Regions from separate parts of the Vibrio sp. 1249-1 genome, predicted to be linked through region 3. Evidence: predicted binding sites of a transcription regulator. Region 3 holds the regulator's gene; each other region holds the start of a gene.
What was found. Region 3 encodes CRP, which controls carbon source genes, mostly activating them, when cyclic AMP is high. Its sites were predicted from a motif close to TGTGANNNNNNTCACA; they were not measured.
Positions count from the first base shown of each region.

Region 1: the regulator CRP is predicted to act here: its motif matches at 1,070-1,085, upstream of rppH (RNA pyrophosphohydrolase).
Region 2: the regulator CRP is predicted to act here: its motif matches at 1,391-1,406, upstream of gltB (glutamate synthase large subunit).

Region 1 is NZ_JAWOWJ010000009.1:42,180-47,056, reverse strand. Features, by position in the region: gene mutH (DNA mismatch repair endonuclease MutH) at 1-619, opposite strand, end outside; gene rppH (RNA pyrophosphohydrolase) at 1,239-1,760, shown strand; gene ptsP (phosphoenolpyruvate--protein phosphotransferase) at 1,763-4,009, shown strand; gene R7Z50_RS16410 (sulfite exporter TauE/SafE family protein) at 4,016-4,807, shown strand.
Region 2 is NZ_JAWOWJ010000009.1:80,161-85,037, reverse strand. Features, by position in the region: gene gltB (glutamate synthase large subunit) at 1-1,134, opposite strand, end outside; gene R7Z50_RS16590 (TIGR01212 family radical SAM protein) at 1,686-2,645, shown strand; gene R7Z50_RS16585 (diguanylate cyclase domain-containing protein) at 2,681-4,426, shown strand; gene arcB (aerobic respiration two-component sensor histidine kinase ArcB) at 4,664-4,877, shown strand, end outside.
Region 3 is NZ_JAWOWJ010000023.1:13,992-18,868, reverse strand. Features, by position in the region: gene R7Z50_RS22780 (DUF1338 domain-containing protein) at 164-955, shown strand; gene crp (cAMP-activated global transcriptional regulator CRP) at 1,092-1,724, opposite strand; gene R7Z50_RS22770 (phosphoribulokinase) at 1,965-2,834, opposite strand; gene R7Z50_RS22765 (YheU family protein) at 2,960-3,172, opposite strand; gene R7Z50_RS22760 (hydrolase) at 3,206-4,213, opposite strand; gene R7Z50_RS22755 (TIGR02444 family protein) at 4,301-4,789, opposite strand; gene R7Z50_RS22750 (ABC transporter ATP-binding protein) at 4,786-4,877, opposite strand, start outside.

The DNA.
Region 1 (4,877 bases), on a different contig from region 3:
GGTAAAAGCCTCGGGGCAGAGTTTTCATCGGCTTACCATTTGAGTTGTATGCTTCGGTGAGCGCTTTTGCATTTGCGGCTTTAGGGCGAAGATGCAGCGCTTCTCCGTGTCTGGCGGAAATTTGATCAAATCTTCCCAAGACGATCATCTCCATTAACTCTTCCCAGTCATTTCGCAAAATCCGCTCTTCTTCTTCATCTGGTGACCAAATGAGTGGACTGCCCACACGTCTTTCAGCGAGTGGGATTTCTCGTTCTCCTTCTACGGGTACCCAAAGCACACGAGATAGCTTGTTTCGAACATGACTTGTTTCCCATGTAAGACCATGAACACCAGTGAGGGGAGCCACAGAAACAAAGGTTGTTTCTAAAGGTTTGCCAGAATAACTGATCGGAATACTTTTCAACTCGATCCCTAGTTTTGCGAAATCTTGTTGAGGTTTACTGCCAGCTGGAGCGCCCAAGTGCCATTCGAGTAATTGACCCACCCAACCTTTATCACGTTTTAAGTTTTCAGGAACAATCATATTCGCTTCGGCGGCCAACTCAGCAAAACTGAGTCCTGCCATATCATGCGCTCGTTCCAATAGCTCTGCTTCTGTTTGTGGTTCTGGTTTCATAGTTACAAGGTGGTATTACAAAAAATATAGTTTATCAAACTCCGACCAAATCTACTGTTTAAGATTTCACCGAGGCGGTGTAAGAACGATCAATTCATAACTTATCCACAGGTGGAGGAGGTATTGATAAGATCCTGACGGGGTCTGTATGAATAAACAGGGGTTAAAATGCATTTTTGGGGTTGATTTTGTTGTAATCATCTAAACGAATAGCAGGTAAGTGTGGATAAATAGCCTGTTGGTGGATCTTTGACCGATCTGAGTTTGGTGAAAAGATCATCAAGAAATTGAAGATCGAATTATCGTTATTTTTAAAAATAAATACTTTTTTATCAATGTTTTATGTTTGTTTTTTTGTTTGTTCATTTGTTTTTCATTTGATGGGATTGAACTGAATTACTCATTTGAATTGAATTCTTCACAAAGTTATTCACAGAAAAGGTGAATAAATGTGGTCAATGTCTCACTCTTGTGTTGATAAGGTATGGTTTGATTAAAAGATATCCAAAAATGGTGAAAAGGTAATAAATCTTGCTCATATCACATCAGTAAGTTTGCTAGTAATGGGGATATGTGGAAAAATCACGGTAATAAAAAATTTATTCATAGAGGTTAGCCAGTGATAGATGGCGATGGTTACCGACTTAATGTTGGTATTGTGATATGTAATAACCATGGTCAGGTCTTCTGGGCTAAACGATACGGGCAACACTCATGGCAATTTCCACAAGGTGGGATTGACGAAGGTGAAACCCCTGAACAAGCCATGTTCAGGGAGTTATATGAAGAAGTCGGTTTAACGAAAAAAGACGTTAAGATCATTGCAACAAGTCGTCATTGGTTAAGATATAAGCTACCAAAGCGATTGGTGCGTTGGGACTCCAAGCCTGTTTGTATCGGCCAAAAACAGAAATGGTTTCTGCTGAGATTAGAATGCGATGAATCTCGCATTAATATGCAACGCGGAAAATCCCCTGAATTTGATGGTTGGCGCTGGGTAAGTTACTGGTATCCAGTTAGGCAAGTTGTTTCTTTCAAGCGAGATGTTTATCGACGAGCGATGAAAGAATTTGCATCCTTAGCCATGCCTTTTCGAGAGAGAAAAGCGAAAGGGAAAAGAAAAAAGCAACGTAGAGGATAATCATGCTCAGTCAGCTAAGGGAAATAGTTGAGAAAGTCTCCAGGGTCGATGATGTGCATCTGGCACTCGATATATTGGTGAAAGAGACTTGTGCTGCCCTTAGTACTGAGTGCTGTACTATCTATCTTGCTAATGAAGAAATGCAGCGCCTTGAGTTAATGGCAACTCAAGGCCTTATTTTTGAAGGTGATAGTATTCATATCAACTTCAATGAAGGCTTGGTTGGGTTGGTAAAACGAAGCGCTGAACCCCTTAACCTTGCCGAAGCCTCAAAACACCCCGAGTTCAAATTCTTTCCTCAACTCGGCGAACAGATTTACCACTCTTTTTTAGCTACTCCAATCATTCATCGTAAACAAGTTTTAGGTGTGTTGGTGATCCAACAAAAAACGCCGCGCTTGTTTAGTGAAATGGAAGAATCGTTTCTTGTTACCTTATCCGCTCAGTTAGCGGTGCTCATTGCACATGCGCAGAATCTTGGGCATTGGCAGTTAGCATCTAAACCCACGGTATTAAAAGGTTTGCCTGCGTCTACTGGTGTCGCGATTGGAGAGTTTTGGTTCGACAATACCCAGCCGAGTTTATCGGATGTTTTCCCTTCGTCCACGTTAGATAAGGAACGCGAGCACGAGACACTACTGGTGGCCATAGAGCGAGCGTTAAATGACTTTCGCCGTATGCGGAAAAAACTGGACAGTGAAATCAACAAAGATGCGCTGGCGATCTTCGATCTGTTTACTCACTTACTGAATGATCCGATGCTTCGCGGTGATTTGAAGAAGCAGATTGAAAAAGGAGATAGGGCAGACTGGGCGTTACGCCAAGTTGTAGAGTCATACTCGAATCGATTTGCCAGAATGTCGGATGTATACATGCGTGAAAGAGCGCAAGATATCCGAGAGTTAGGGCAAAGGCTGCTCTATTTTCTGCACAACAGCGAGCAAGAAAATTCTGCAATTGATCGTCCCATTATTTTGGTGGCGAATGAACTCACTGCCACCTTGCTCGCTTCTGTACCTAAAGAGTTTTTGTTAGCTGTCGTATCATTAGAGGGAGGCGCAAACTCTCACGCTGCCATTTTATCTCGAGCTCTTGGGGTCCCTGCGGTCATGGGCGCCAACATTAATCCGGATGTGGTGAATGGCAAACTCGGGATAGTCGACGGCTATACGGGTGAGATCTTCTTAGAGCCAAACCGCCAGTTGTTGCGAGAGTATCGCAGCTTAGTAAGCGAAGAGTCTGAATTGTTTGCCATGGTAAACAAGGACCTCGCACTCCCTGCGGTTACGCAAGATAATCACCATATCGAAATTATGCTGAATGCGGGACTCAGTGCAGACAGTAATATTGCCATCAACACAGGTGTTGATGGTGTTGGGTTGTACCGAACTGAGATTGCATTTTTACTTCAGCATCACTTTCCTTCGGAAGATGAGCAGTATCATCAATACCAAGCAATACTTAACAGCTATCCGAATCAACGAGTAGTGATGCGTACTTTGGATATTGGTGGTGACAAACCTTTGCCGTATTTGCCCATCGAAGAAGATAATCCGTTTCTAGGCTGGCGTGGCATTCGTTTTACATTGGATCATCCAGACATTTTCTTGATCCAGCTGCGTGCAATGTTAAGAGCGAGTGCAGAAAGCGGAAACTTAAGTATCTTATTGCCAATGGTGTCAGGGGTAAAAGAGCTAGACGATGCCATTAGCTTGATTAATCAAGCTCACAGCGAAGCCGTTTTGCTTGATGATAGAATTCAATTCCCACAAATTGGGGTCATGATTGAAGTACCATCGATGGTGTATCTGTTGCCAACGATTGCTCACCGTGTTGATTTTGTTTCTGTCGGGACAAACGATTTAACTCAGTATTTATTAGCGGTAGATAGGAACAATTCGCGCGTAGCGGATGTCTATGAATCTATGCATCCTGCGGTACTGTTAGCGCTTAAGCAAATCCATGAGGTGTGTGATAAATATCAGGTGCCCGTGTGTATTTGTGGTGAGCTAGCGGGTGATCCATTTGGCGCTCTTCTCTTACTTGGGTTAGGGTATACCAGTTTGAGTATGAACACCTCCAACGTGGCTAAGGTGAAATATTTGATTCGTCATAGTCAACAAGAAGAATTAGAAAAATTAGCGGAGCAAGCAATGACAAAATCCTATGGGGAGGACATTCATCAAATGATGCATGACTTCTTCATTCAACAGGGCTTTGCGGGCTTTATCCGTGCAGGTAAAAAGTAGGAAATCGTGACCGTCTCTTTATTTTTGTTATTGTTGGCGCTAGGCGCTTTTGTGGGTGTGATGGCGGGGTTACTCGGTATCGGTGGTGGTTTGATTGTTGTTCCTGCCTTGTTGTATTTGCTTCCTCTTGCTGGGATCTCTCCAGAAATGAGTATGCACATGGCCTTAGCCACTTCGTTAGCGAGTATTATTGTCACGTCTGGCTCATCGGCGATGAATCACCTTAAGCTCGGCAATGTCGATATGTTTGTCGTAAAATGGTTGATGCCTGGTGTGGTCATTGGTGGCTTTGTTGGTGCCAATATTGCTGAGTGGATCCCTACACACTATTTGCCGAAAGTGTTTGGTGTCATTGTTCTTTGCCTGTCAGTACAAATGTTTCGTTCCATTAAAGTTACGAGCAGTAAACCTATGCCGAGCAGCCCTGTGACTGTAGTTTACGGCACGGGAATTGGTGTCGTATCAAGCCTTGCTGGTATTGGTGGTGGCTCACTGTCGGTACCATTTTTAAATAAACATGGGATAGAGATGCGTAAAGCGGTGGGCTCATCCTCCGTTTGTGGTTGCGTGATTGCTATTTCTGGTATGATCGGCTTCATCTTACATGGCTATAAAGTGGAAGGCTTACCTTCATACAGTATTGGCTATGTTTATCTTCCCGCTTTATTAGCGATTGCTATGGCCTCGATGCTCACAACAAAAGTGGGTGCGAAGCTCGCCACTAACCTTCCAACTGCGGTATTAAAAAAGATATTCGCGGTGTTCTTAATGTTTGTTGCAGCGACCATGCTGCTCTAAGTTTGTACCCAAGTCATTCTCGCTGAACCAAGCATCTAGAGGTTACTTGGGTATATTTATTTTGTTGTGA
Region 2 (4,877 bases), on a different contig from region 3:
GCGAGAAGGGCGCAAACCGTTACGGTCTAGTGTCGCACCAACTTGAACACCATCAGTAAAACATACGGAAGCCGGGCCATCCCATGGTTCCATGATGTTCGCATGGTACTGATAGAACGCGCGACGTTTAGGATCCATGTTTTTGTTTTCTTGCCATGCTTCAGGAATCATCATCATCAATGCGTGTGGCAGGCTGCGACCAGACAGAACTAGGAGCTCAAGTGCCATGTCAAAGTTAGATGAATCCGAGCTGCCTTCCTGACAGATTGGAAGAAGCATGTCGATTTCAGCCTGAGTGAACAGGTCTGATTCTAGGATTGCTTCACGGGCTTTCATCCAGTTCAAGTTACCGCGAACTGTATTGATTTCGCCGTTGTGGGCAATGTAACGGAAAGGCTGTGCAAGACGCCATTTCGGGAAGGTGTTGGTAGAGAAACGAGAGTGTACCAGTGCCAGTGCAGTCACCATGGTCGGGTTTTGCAGATCGAGGAAGTACTGAGGTACTTGCTCAGTCGTTAACTGACCTTTGTACACTAATGTCTTGTAAGACATGGAGTTAATGTAGAAGTCGTCACCAATGTTCGAAACGCTTTCTAGGCAAACGCGTACGGTGTAATTACGAAGTACGTACAGTTTGCGTTCTAGCTCTTCAGGCGTGATGCCAGGGCCGCCGGAGATAAACACGTGCTCAAATTGAGGCTCTGTGCTTAGAGGGTCGGCACCAATCATGGAGTTGTCGGTTGGTAATACGCGGTAGCCGATAACTTCAAGGTCTAGACGCTGTGCGTTGCGTTCTAGAATGTCACGGCATTGTTCGCGTTTGTATTCGTCTTTCGGGAAAAGAACGACACCAACACCATACTTTTCAAACGAAGGCAGTTTAATGCCTAGCTTAACGGCTTCTTCTAATAGGAATTCATGAGGTTTTTGTAGCAAGATACCCGCACCGTCACCGCTGCATGGGTCACAACCTTGACCACCACGGTGTTCCATGCGAGCCAGCATATCCAATGCTTGAGTCACTACTTCATGAGATTTACGGTTTTTAAGGTGAGCAACAAAACCGATACCACAAGCGTCATGCTCCAGTTCCGGAGTGTACAGACCCTGTGGATTTTGCTCTCTATCTACCATAGATACATCCTTCCAGTTCAATGTCGACGCAAAAGTACCGGGCTGCAAATACTACCTAGACTATTGATTACGTCTTGTCCTTTATATTTATTATCGCCACCGATCTAGGTTGACCGGTCTTGATTCCTTTCCGTATCTCGCAGGAAAAGTTTTGCGAGAAAAACAATCCTTGGTGGTATCCCTTTATTTATTATCACTATCTAGTGATTTATATAGGTAGGAGTGGGATAACACCGACAAATCCCGCAGTGTGCTTTGTAATAAAAGTCACAAAAATAACGGGGTTGTGTAAGTATCCTACAATTTTGTCACTTCAGAATGCAATGAAAAAGTCGGCGTTGTGACCCAATTTTTTCGTTTAATTATGCATTTTTAGTTTAACATTTACGCAACATGAACGATTTTTGTCTTTAATTATGCAAGTTTATTGATTTTGACCCGCATGATGGGTGTTTGAATTGATTAATATTGTGTGTTTTTTCTTGCAGGGATGTAATTTATTTACACAGATCGTAGTGAGATTGATTACGATTTATTGTTGGTGAGAATTTATGCAGTTACATGAGTTGGTCAATACAATCGGCCAAGATCTTCAGCGTCGATACGGTGAAAAGGTTCATAAGTTAACATTGCACGGTGGATTTAGTTGCCCTAACCGCGATGGCACGATTGGGCGGGGAGGATGTACATTTTGCAATGTGGCTTCGTTTGCAGATGAAGAAGTCCAGATAAAAAGCATTCACGAACAGTTAAAAGATCGCGCAGGTGAAATTCACAGAGCGAAGAAATATCTCGCTTATTTTCAGGCCTACACCAGTACCTATGCCGAGGTACAAGTTCTCAAAAACATGTATGAGGAAGCACTAAAGGCTGCAGACATGGTTGGTCTTTGTGTGGGGACGCGTCCTGATTGCGTCCCTGATGCGGTATTGGATTTACTGTCGGGCTATGTACAGCAAGGTTATGAAATTTGGCTAGAACTAGGTCTTCAAACCGCCAACAATGACACCCTAAAACGTATCAATCGTGGTCATGACTTTGAGTGTTATGCCGAAATCACTAAGCGTGCGCGAACACTTGGAATCAAGGTTTGTACTCACTTAATTGTGGGTTTACCCAAAGAAACCCGCGCCGAAAATATTGAAACGCTGCAAAAAGTGTTGGCCGTGGGAACGGATGGCATCAAGTTACATGGCTTGCATATTGTCGAAGGTAGCACCATGGCGAAAGCTTGGCGTGCTGGAAAGCTAGAAGCCCCTGAATTAGAAGAATATGTTGCGATCGCCAGTGAAATGATTCGTATGACACCACCAGATGTGATTTATCATCGCGTTTCATCAGCAGTCAGGAGGCCCACGTTATTATCGCCTCTGTGGTGTGAAAACCGTTGGCTAGCGATGACGGAAATTGGTCGAGATCTCAGTGCTCATGGTGCTCAAGGGAGTCTTACTGGGAATACCTTTATCTATACTAAACCGGAATTAATAGCAGATCGCTCAATAAATAACTGATATATTTTAACCAGTGTTCTTTGAAGGTTTAAACGATGGATCAGTTACTCAATTGGCTTTGGGGTGGTCAAGGCGGTTATGGCTATGTCGTCTTGTTATTAATCGCAGGCGTGTGCGCGTTAGCACTGATCTATTTGCACTTTCAGACGTCACTTAAGCAACTAGTAACGGATTCTCCCTATCCAGTCATAGTGGTGGACACTAGCCATGCTCAGCTCTTGCTATCTAACCAGGCTGCGATGCAGTTATTAGGCATTCGCTCTTTGGGAACGGGGTATTTGTATCCTGCTTTATTCGATATTCATGAGCTTGAGCAGTTTCTCGATCGCTTCTCTAGTCGTCATTTTCGTCAGCAGGCTTTTGACTGGCGACTATCTGATAGTGAATCTATTAAAGTGGAGCTGTCAGGCAGAAAGAGTTTATTGCGCAATCATCGAGTTTGGATTCTTTATGCTCAGCCATATCAAGCCACTCACCAAGAGCAGCAACAAGAACTTGCCCAATTAATCATCGCACGTTCGGCATTAGACTCACTTTCAGAGCTGATTTGTACCCAAGACCGCCAAGGCAATCTATTAACGACCAATCGAGCATTTGATCAATTCTGGCAAGGGCGAAAGGAAGAAGCTTGCGCATCCAAGGCCTTGGGTGAGATGACCAGAAAAAGCGAACGTAAATGGACAACGGATCCACAAGGTCGAAGTTGCTTATTGGAAGTCAATCAAAACTCTCTTGTTTCGCCGAGTGGTGAGCTTATCGGTACGCTGTCTATTAGTCATGACGTGACTGAATGGCACAAGATGCAACAGAATCTGCGAGATGAAATGGAGCGTCGCAAAGATACTGAGGTGGCGCTAGCGCAAAGAGATACTATCTTACAAACGATTCTGGATGCCAGTCCGGACTCCATTGGTATTTTCAATGAGAACATGGTCTATCAAGCGTGTAATCAGCCTTTTGTTAAGGCGTTAGGCATTTCAAAAATTTCTGATTTGATAGGTAAGCGCCTCCAAGACGTGATTCCTAAAGAGATGTACGCGCGCTTAGCAGACAGTGACTTAGAAGCATTACGCCAGTTAGAGCCAGTTCGATACATAGATAAAGTCGTGAGTAGTGATGGTAAAAGTACGTGGTTTGATGTGGTGAAATCGCCTTTTAAAGATAAAGCATCAGGAACGAATGGTGTGCTGATCATGGCGCGTGATATTTCTGAGCGTTATCTTGCAGAACAAAAGTTGGAAAAAGCCAACCTAGAGTTAGAAAAATTGAGCTTTATGGATAGCTTAACTCAAGTATCGAACCGACGCCGTTTCGACGAACAACTGCAGGTATTGTGGTACCACCACGCTCGAGAAAAGCTGCCGCTCACCATCATGTTATGTGACATCGACTTTTTCAAAGATTACAACGACTGTTACGGTCACCAACAAGGTGATGAAGCGTTAGTCAGTGTCGCTACCGTGTTTACACAAGTCATCAATCGTTCTTCGGATTGTGTTGCGCGTTATGGTGGCGAGGAGTTTGGTTTTATCTTGCCGAATACCACCACGGAAGGTGCGCGCAACGTAGCACAGCGTATTCATGAGAAAATTCTACAGCTTGATATGGAACACGACAGTTCAGAAGCATCTGAACGCCTTACCGTCAGTATCGGTCTGGTCTCTTACATTCCTCAGCATGGTGATGAACCCGAAATGGGCATCGCTATGGCTGACAGTGCGTTATACCAAGCTAAAGCTGATGGACGTAATCGCACCTGTATTCACCCCAGTTCTTGCTAACGCTTTGTGACCGCTTGCTCTAAGTTGATAGCTGATTGTTTAAATCACCGTATTAAACACGTTAAACTTACAGAAGCCTGTGCGCTCGTCGGTTTATCTTTCTATCTCGTGTCACAAGCGCAGATCGCACCGTGTGTTTTTCACTAATCAAACAGACCTAAATTGCGTTAGGTCGAGTGCATTTACCTGTTTTTCATCATCGAATGGCGCTATCTAGCCACCACCATGGAGTAGTTAATGAAACCCATGAAAAACCTCGCCCAGTATTATGTCGACTTGCTAGTCAAACTGGGGATTGTTCGCTTCTCTATTTTGCTAGCCCTTGCGCTGGTGGCATTAGCTGTTGTGGTGCAGGTAGGGATTACTTTAGCTCTCAAAGGGCGAGTAGATGATATCGATATTGTCCGTTCGGTGTTTTTTGGTCTATTGATCACCCCTTGGGCGGTTTATT
Region 3 (4,877 bases):
AACACGAAAAGTGAGCAAAGACTCGGAAAAGCGTGTTGACTGACTGGCATTTACCGTCACAGGTTGATGGTTGCTCGTTCATTATTCTGGACAACTTTTGTTGTGAACGAGCAGCCAACTTCCGCTTACCTTTAAACTCTACATCTCGTAACAAGGAGTCGTTATGACGCCCGATGTGTTATTTGAATCGCTATGGCAAGATTACATTCAACGTCTTTGCCCTTCGGCGGCTAAAGTGCATCAGCTGCTTCAAGAAGATGAGCCTCTGATTAATGATCATATAGCTTTACGTACCTTCAATATCGCGCCTCTTGATATTGAAACTCTAGCTAAGCCATTTGTAGCTATTGGTTACAAGGCGTGTGGTGATTACGTTTTCGAAAGCAAAAAGCTGGTTGCTAAGCACTATGAGCACCCAGATCCGAAGCAACCTAAAGTATTTATTAGTGAGCTAAAAGTTGAAGAGTGCTCGCCTGAGCTACAAGAGATTGTGAAAAATTTGGTGGCACAAGTCGATGCTGACAAGCTGAACGATAGCGCATTCTTACATGGTGGACGCTTGTGGGATTTAAGCTTTGCTGATTACCAAACGTTGGCTAAAGAAAGTGAGTACGCATCTTGGCTTGCGGCGCATGGTTACGGAGCAAACCACTTCACGGTGAGCGTTAACCAACTCAATGAATATGAAGAAGTGAAGCAGGTAAACGATCATCTGCGTACCGCTGGGTTTACCATTAATGAAAATGGTGGTGAAGTGAAGGGCACTCCTGAGGTGTTGCTAGAGCAGTCATCGACCATGGCAGATAAAGTAGCGGTTCGTTTTAGCGAAGGCACTGAAATTATCCCTGGCGGGTTTTATGAATTTGCTAAGCGCTATCCGATGGAAAATGGTGATTTGTACCCAGGTTTCGTGGCCGCTTCAGCTGACAAAATCTTTGAAAGTACGAATGGCTAAGTTTTAGGGTTAACCTGTTAAGCTTACTCATTAGTGTTCGCTGCACCCTATCTCATTTGGTCATGAGTAAATAAAAAGCCACCAATGTTGCCATTGGTGGCTTTTATAATTTTGTTCGTGTCACTCTAGTTCGAGATTAACGAGTACCGTAAACCACGATGGTTTTACCGTGAGCAGAGATTAGGTTCTGCTCTTCTAGCATCTTCAAGATACGACCCACTGTCTCACGAGAACAGCCAACAATTTGACCGATTTCTTGACGAGTGATCTTGATTTGCATGCCGTCTGGGTGAGTCATTGCGTCTGGTTGTTTTGCAAGGTTCAGAAGCGTCTGAGCGATACGACCAGTTACGTCTAGGAACGCCAGGTCACCTACTTTTTGGCTAGTTACTTGAAGACGACGAGCCATCTGCGCAGAAAGGCGCATTAGGATGTCTGGGTTTACTTGGATAAGCTGACGGAACTTCTTGAAAGAAATTTCAGCAACTTCACAAGGAGATTTAGCACGAACCCAAGCTGTACGCTCTTGGTCTTCCTCGAATAGACCAAGTTCACCAATAAAGTCTCCTTGGTTTAGGTAAGAAAGGATCATCTCCTTACCTTCTTCGTCTTTGATAAGAACCGCAACAGAACCTTTAACGATGTAGTACAAAGTTTCTGCCTTTTCGCCCGCGTGAATTAGCGTGCTCTTTGAAGGGTACTTATGAATATGACAGTGTGAAAGAAACCACTCTAATGTTGGGTCGGTTTGAGGTTTACCTAGAACCATAATATCTCACTTCCTCTGCAGGGTACGCTTGCGCTATCCATATTTTAGCTAAGCCTGAATTAGGCCTACTAGAATAAGAGCACTTTTTATATGCTGCAAGCTCTCTTGTGTTTCGGTAAGAAATAGTATCCTTTTTCGAAAACGATTTCTTGATTTTAATCGTGCCATGATTGAGATTTTGTAAGCAAAACTGTGCACATGATCACGGTATGAAAAGTAAACATCTTCGCAGGCAGGTTTTTAGCCAATTTTCCCTGTTTCGATGAGCTGTTGTAGGATAGGCCGAACTATGAGCTCCATTGCAAAGCTCATCTTACCGCCGGGTACGACAATCGTGTTGTGGCGTGACATGAATGAGCCATCAATCATGGCCAGCAGATATGGGAAGTCGACATTCTTGATACCGCGTAGGCGAATCACCACAAAACTCTCATCCAAACTAGGGATGCCTTTTGCATTAAGTGGGTTGGAAGTATCAACGGTCGGTACGCGCTGGAAGTTGATGTGAGTACGAGAAAACTGCGGAGTGATATAGTTGAGGTAATCGTCCATGGATCGCACGATTGAGTCCATTACCGCTTCACGCGAATGGCCGCGATCGCGAGTGTCACGTACGAATTTTTGGATCCACTCTAAGTTCACAATCGGCACCATGCCAATTAAGAAATCCACATGTTGAGCAACATTAACATCGCCATCGACCACGCCACCATGTAACCCTTCATAAAACAGCACGTCGCTGTTTTCGGGTAAGTCTTGCCACGGTGTAAACGTGCCTGGCATTTGATTGTAGGGAACCGCTTCGTCAAACGTGTGCAGATAACGGCGCACGCTGCCAGTGCCGTCATGCCCGAACTTACGGAAAAACTCTTCTAATCCCGGGAAGTCATTAGCTTGTGGGCCAAAGTAGCTAATGTGTCGACCTTGCTCGCGGGCTTTGCGAATTTCGATGTCCATTTCTGGGCGAGTAAAGCGATGGAAGCTATCGCCTTCAACCCATGCGGGTTTAACGTTCATCATATTGAACATTTTACGGAAGGCTTCAGATGTAGTGGTCGTGCCGGCACCGGACGAACCAGTAACCGCAATAATTGGGTGTTTAGCTGACATGACAAACCTTGTCGAAAATTACTTACCTGTAATGTGCAGTAGAGTTACTACTGCACGGTCGATATCCCACTATAGCACGTAACAATACCTTGTCATCGAGTGGGATACGGTAAAATGTGAAGGGTCTAAAATTTTGTTTTATGCTGAATATCGACGGTTTCGTGTAGCTCAGAGAACACGATAACCGCTTCACCTTTTTCCAATTGAGCTTTAACTTGATCAATTTTGTCTTGCAAAGAAACCTCGACGGTTCCGTAATCCGTTCCTTCGCGTAAGACGAATTCACGAATTAAGTTTTCCAATGTTTCCGGCGCAATGTCTTGCCATGGAATGATCATAAATACCTCTAACTTTTATGATGAGCGGCTAGTTTACTGCGTTCGTTGCTTGGATACAGCAGAAAGGTAATCTGCGGCGATACTTTCGTAATACGCGGGCAGCGCTTCCTCCAACCAAAACTTAGGTTTTAACGCCGTTCCTGTCAGGAAACCAACATGGCCACCGTGTTCAAAGAGACGGTAATCAATGTTATCTGGCAGAACAAATTTCGGGATCACATCGTCGGTCATGAATGGATCGTCTTTGGCGTGAATGATCAGTGTCGGTAGCGTGATCTGTTGTAATTTACTTAAGCCAGAACATTGATCGTAATAATCTTGTGCGTCTTTAAAACCGTGCAGTGGTGCCGTGATCAAATCATCGAATTCATACAGCCGTGTGACACGTTTTATTGAGTTGTAGGACAGCGCAAGCTCACCATGCAGTAGATGATGCTTTTGTAACGCGTTACGTTTCAGTGAAGAAAGCAGGTAACGGCGATACACTTTTGAAAAGCCTTGTTCTATACGGTTCGCACACGCCGCTAGGTCTAAAGGCGCTGAGATAATAGTCGCTGCATTCAAAATAGGGTGGTCTTTATATTGGGCTAAATAATTCGCCAACATGTTACCGCCAAGAGAAATACCAACTGCAACTTTGGGATTATCAGGAAAACGTTGTTCAAGGTGCTCTAGGAAGTAACGAGCATCCGTCACTTCTCCCGAGTGATAAGCTCGTGCTTTTTTGTTTGGTTTACCGCTGCAGCCACGAAAATGCATCATCACCGACAGCCATCCAGATTGAGCAAATGCATTCATTAGCCCATTGGCATAAGGGCTATAGAAGCACCCCTCTAACCCATGAAATAAAACAAAAATCGGCTTTTTTTGTGCAGGCTCTTGGGTTGGGTCCTCGCTCCACGCGAGATCGAGAAAGTCGCCATCGGATGTATCGAGGGTTTGCCAAATCGGCGTAAACAACGCTTTTTTGCGAATAAAACGCGGCAAAAGCGTTTGGAGATGCGGGTTTTTGATCCCGGCGGCTGCGAAAAATTGTGTCATACCTAACTGCTCTTATGCGGTCCTTCGGTGTCCGTTGAAGAACTTATTAATATAATCCTTTATAAAGATTATAGGTATTCTACAGATTTATGGGCGTTTTGGTGGTTGAATGTTTGGCACCGGCATAGCAAAGGCTTGCTGCAAATGCTCCCCACCGAGTTGACGACAGTATCTCAACGTCAGTGGGTCACCATCATTTTTGAGTAGTGCAAGTGAGTTAATGCAGTCCACCAAATCCGCTTGTTGCTGCTTTTCTAGTTGCAGCTCAAACTGCAAGGTCTCACGATACAAAGCGTCATTGACTTGAGACTTAAGGTGGCGACGAAGGTCGCGAAAGGAGTGAAGTAAAGTTTCGCTCCTACCTAGACAGTCTTGCACCAAGGGCCAGTCTTTTTCTTGGAAAATGAGTTGCTGCTCATCGAGCCATCTGAGCAGCAGGAGTAGGTTCACGTTACCGTGGTAGTTGTTCTGTAATGATAAACACGCCTCTTTCACTTCTCGCACACCATAAAATTGCAGACTAAACTGCCAAAGGTGTTCTAGGGTGAGTGTGTATTCAGCGTGTTGATTACTCATTGATTAAACTCTAGCTCCATCTGCTCCAACGTTTCTTGAGCAGACATCCATTCCATTTCAATTTCTTCGAGCTCAGCTTTACTGGAAG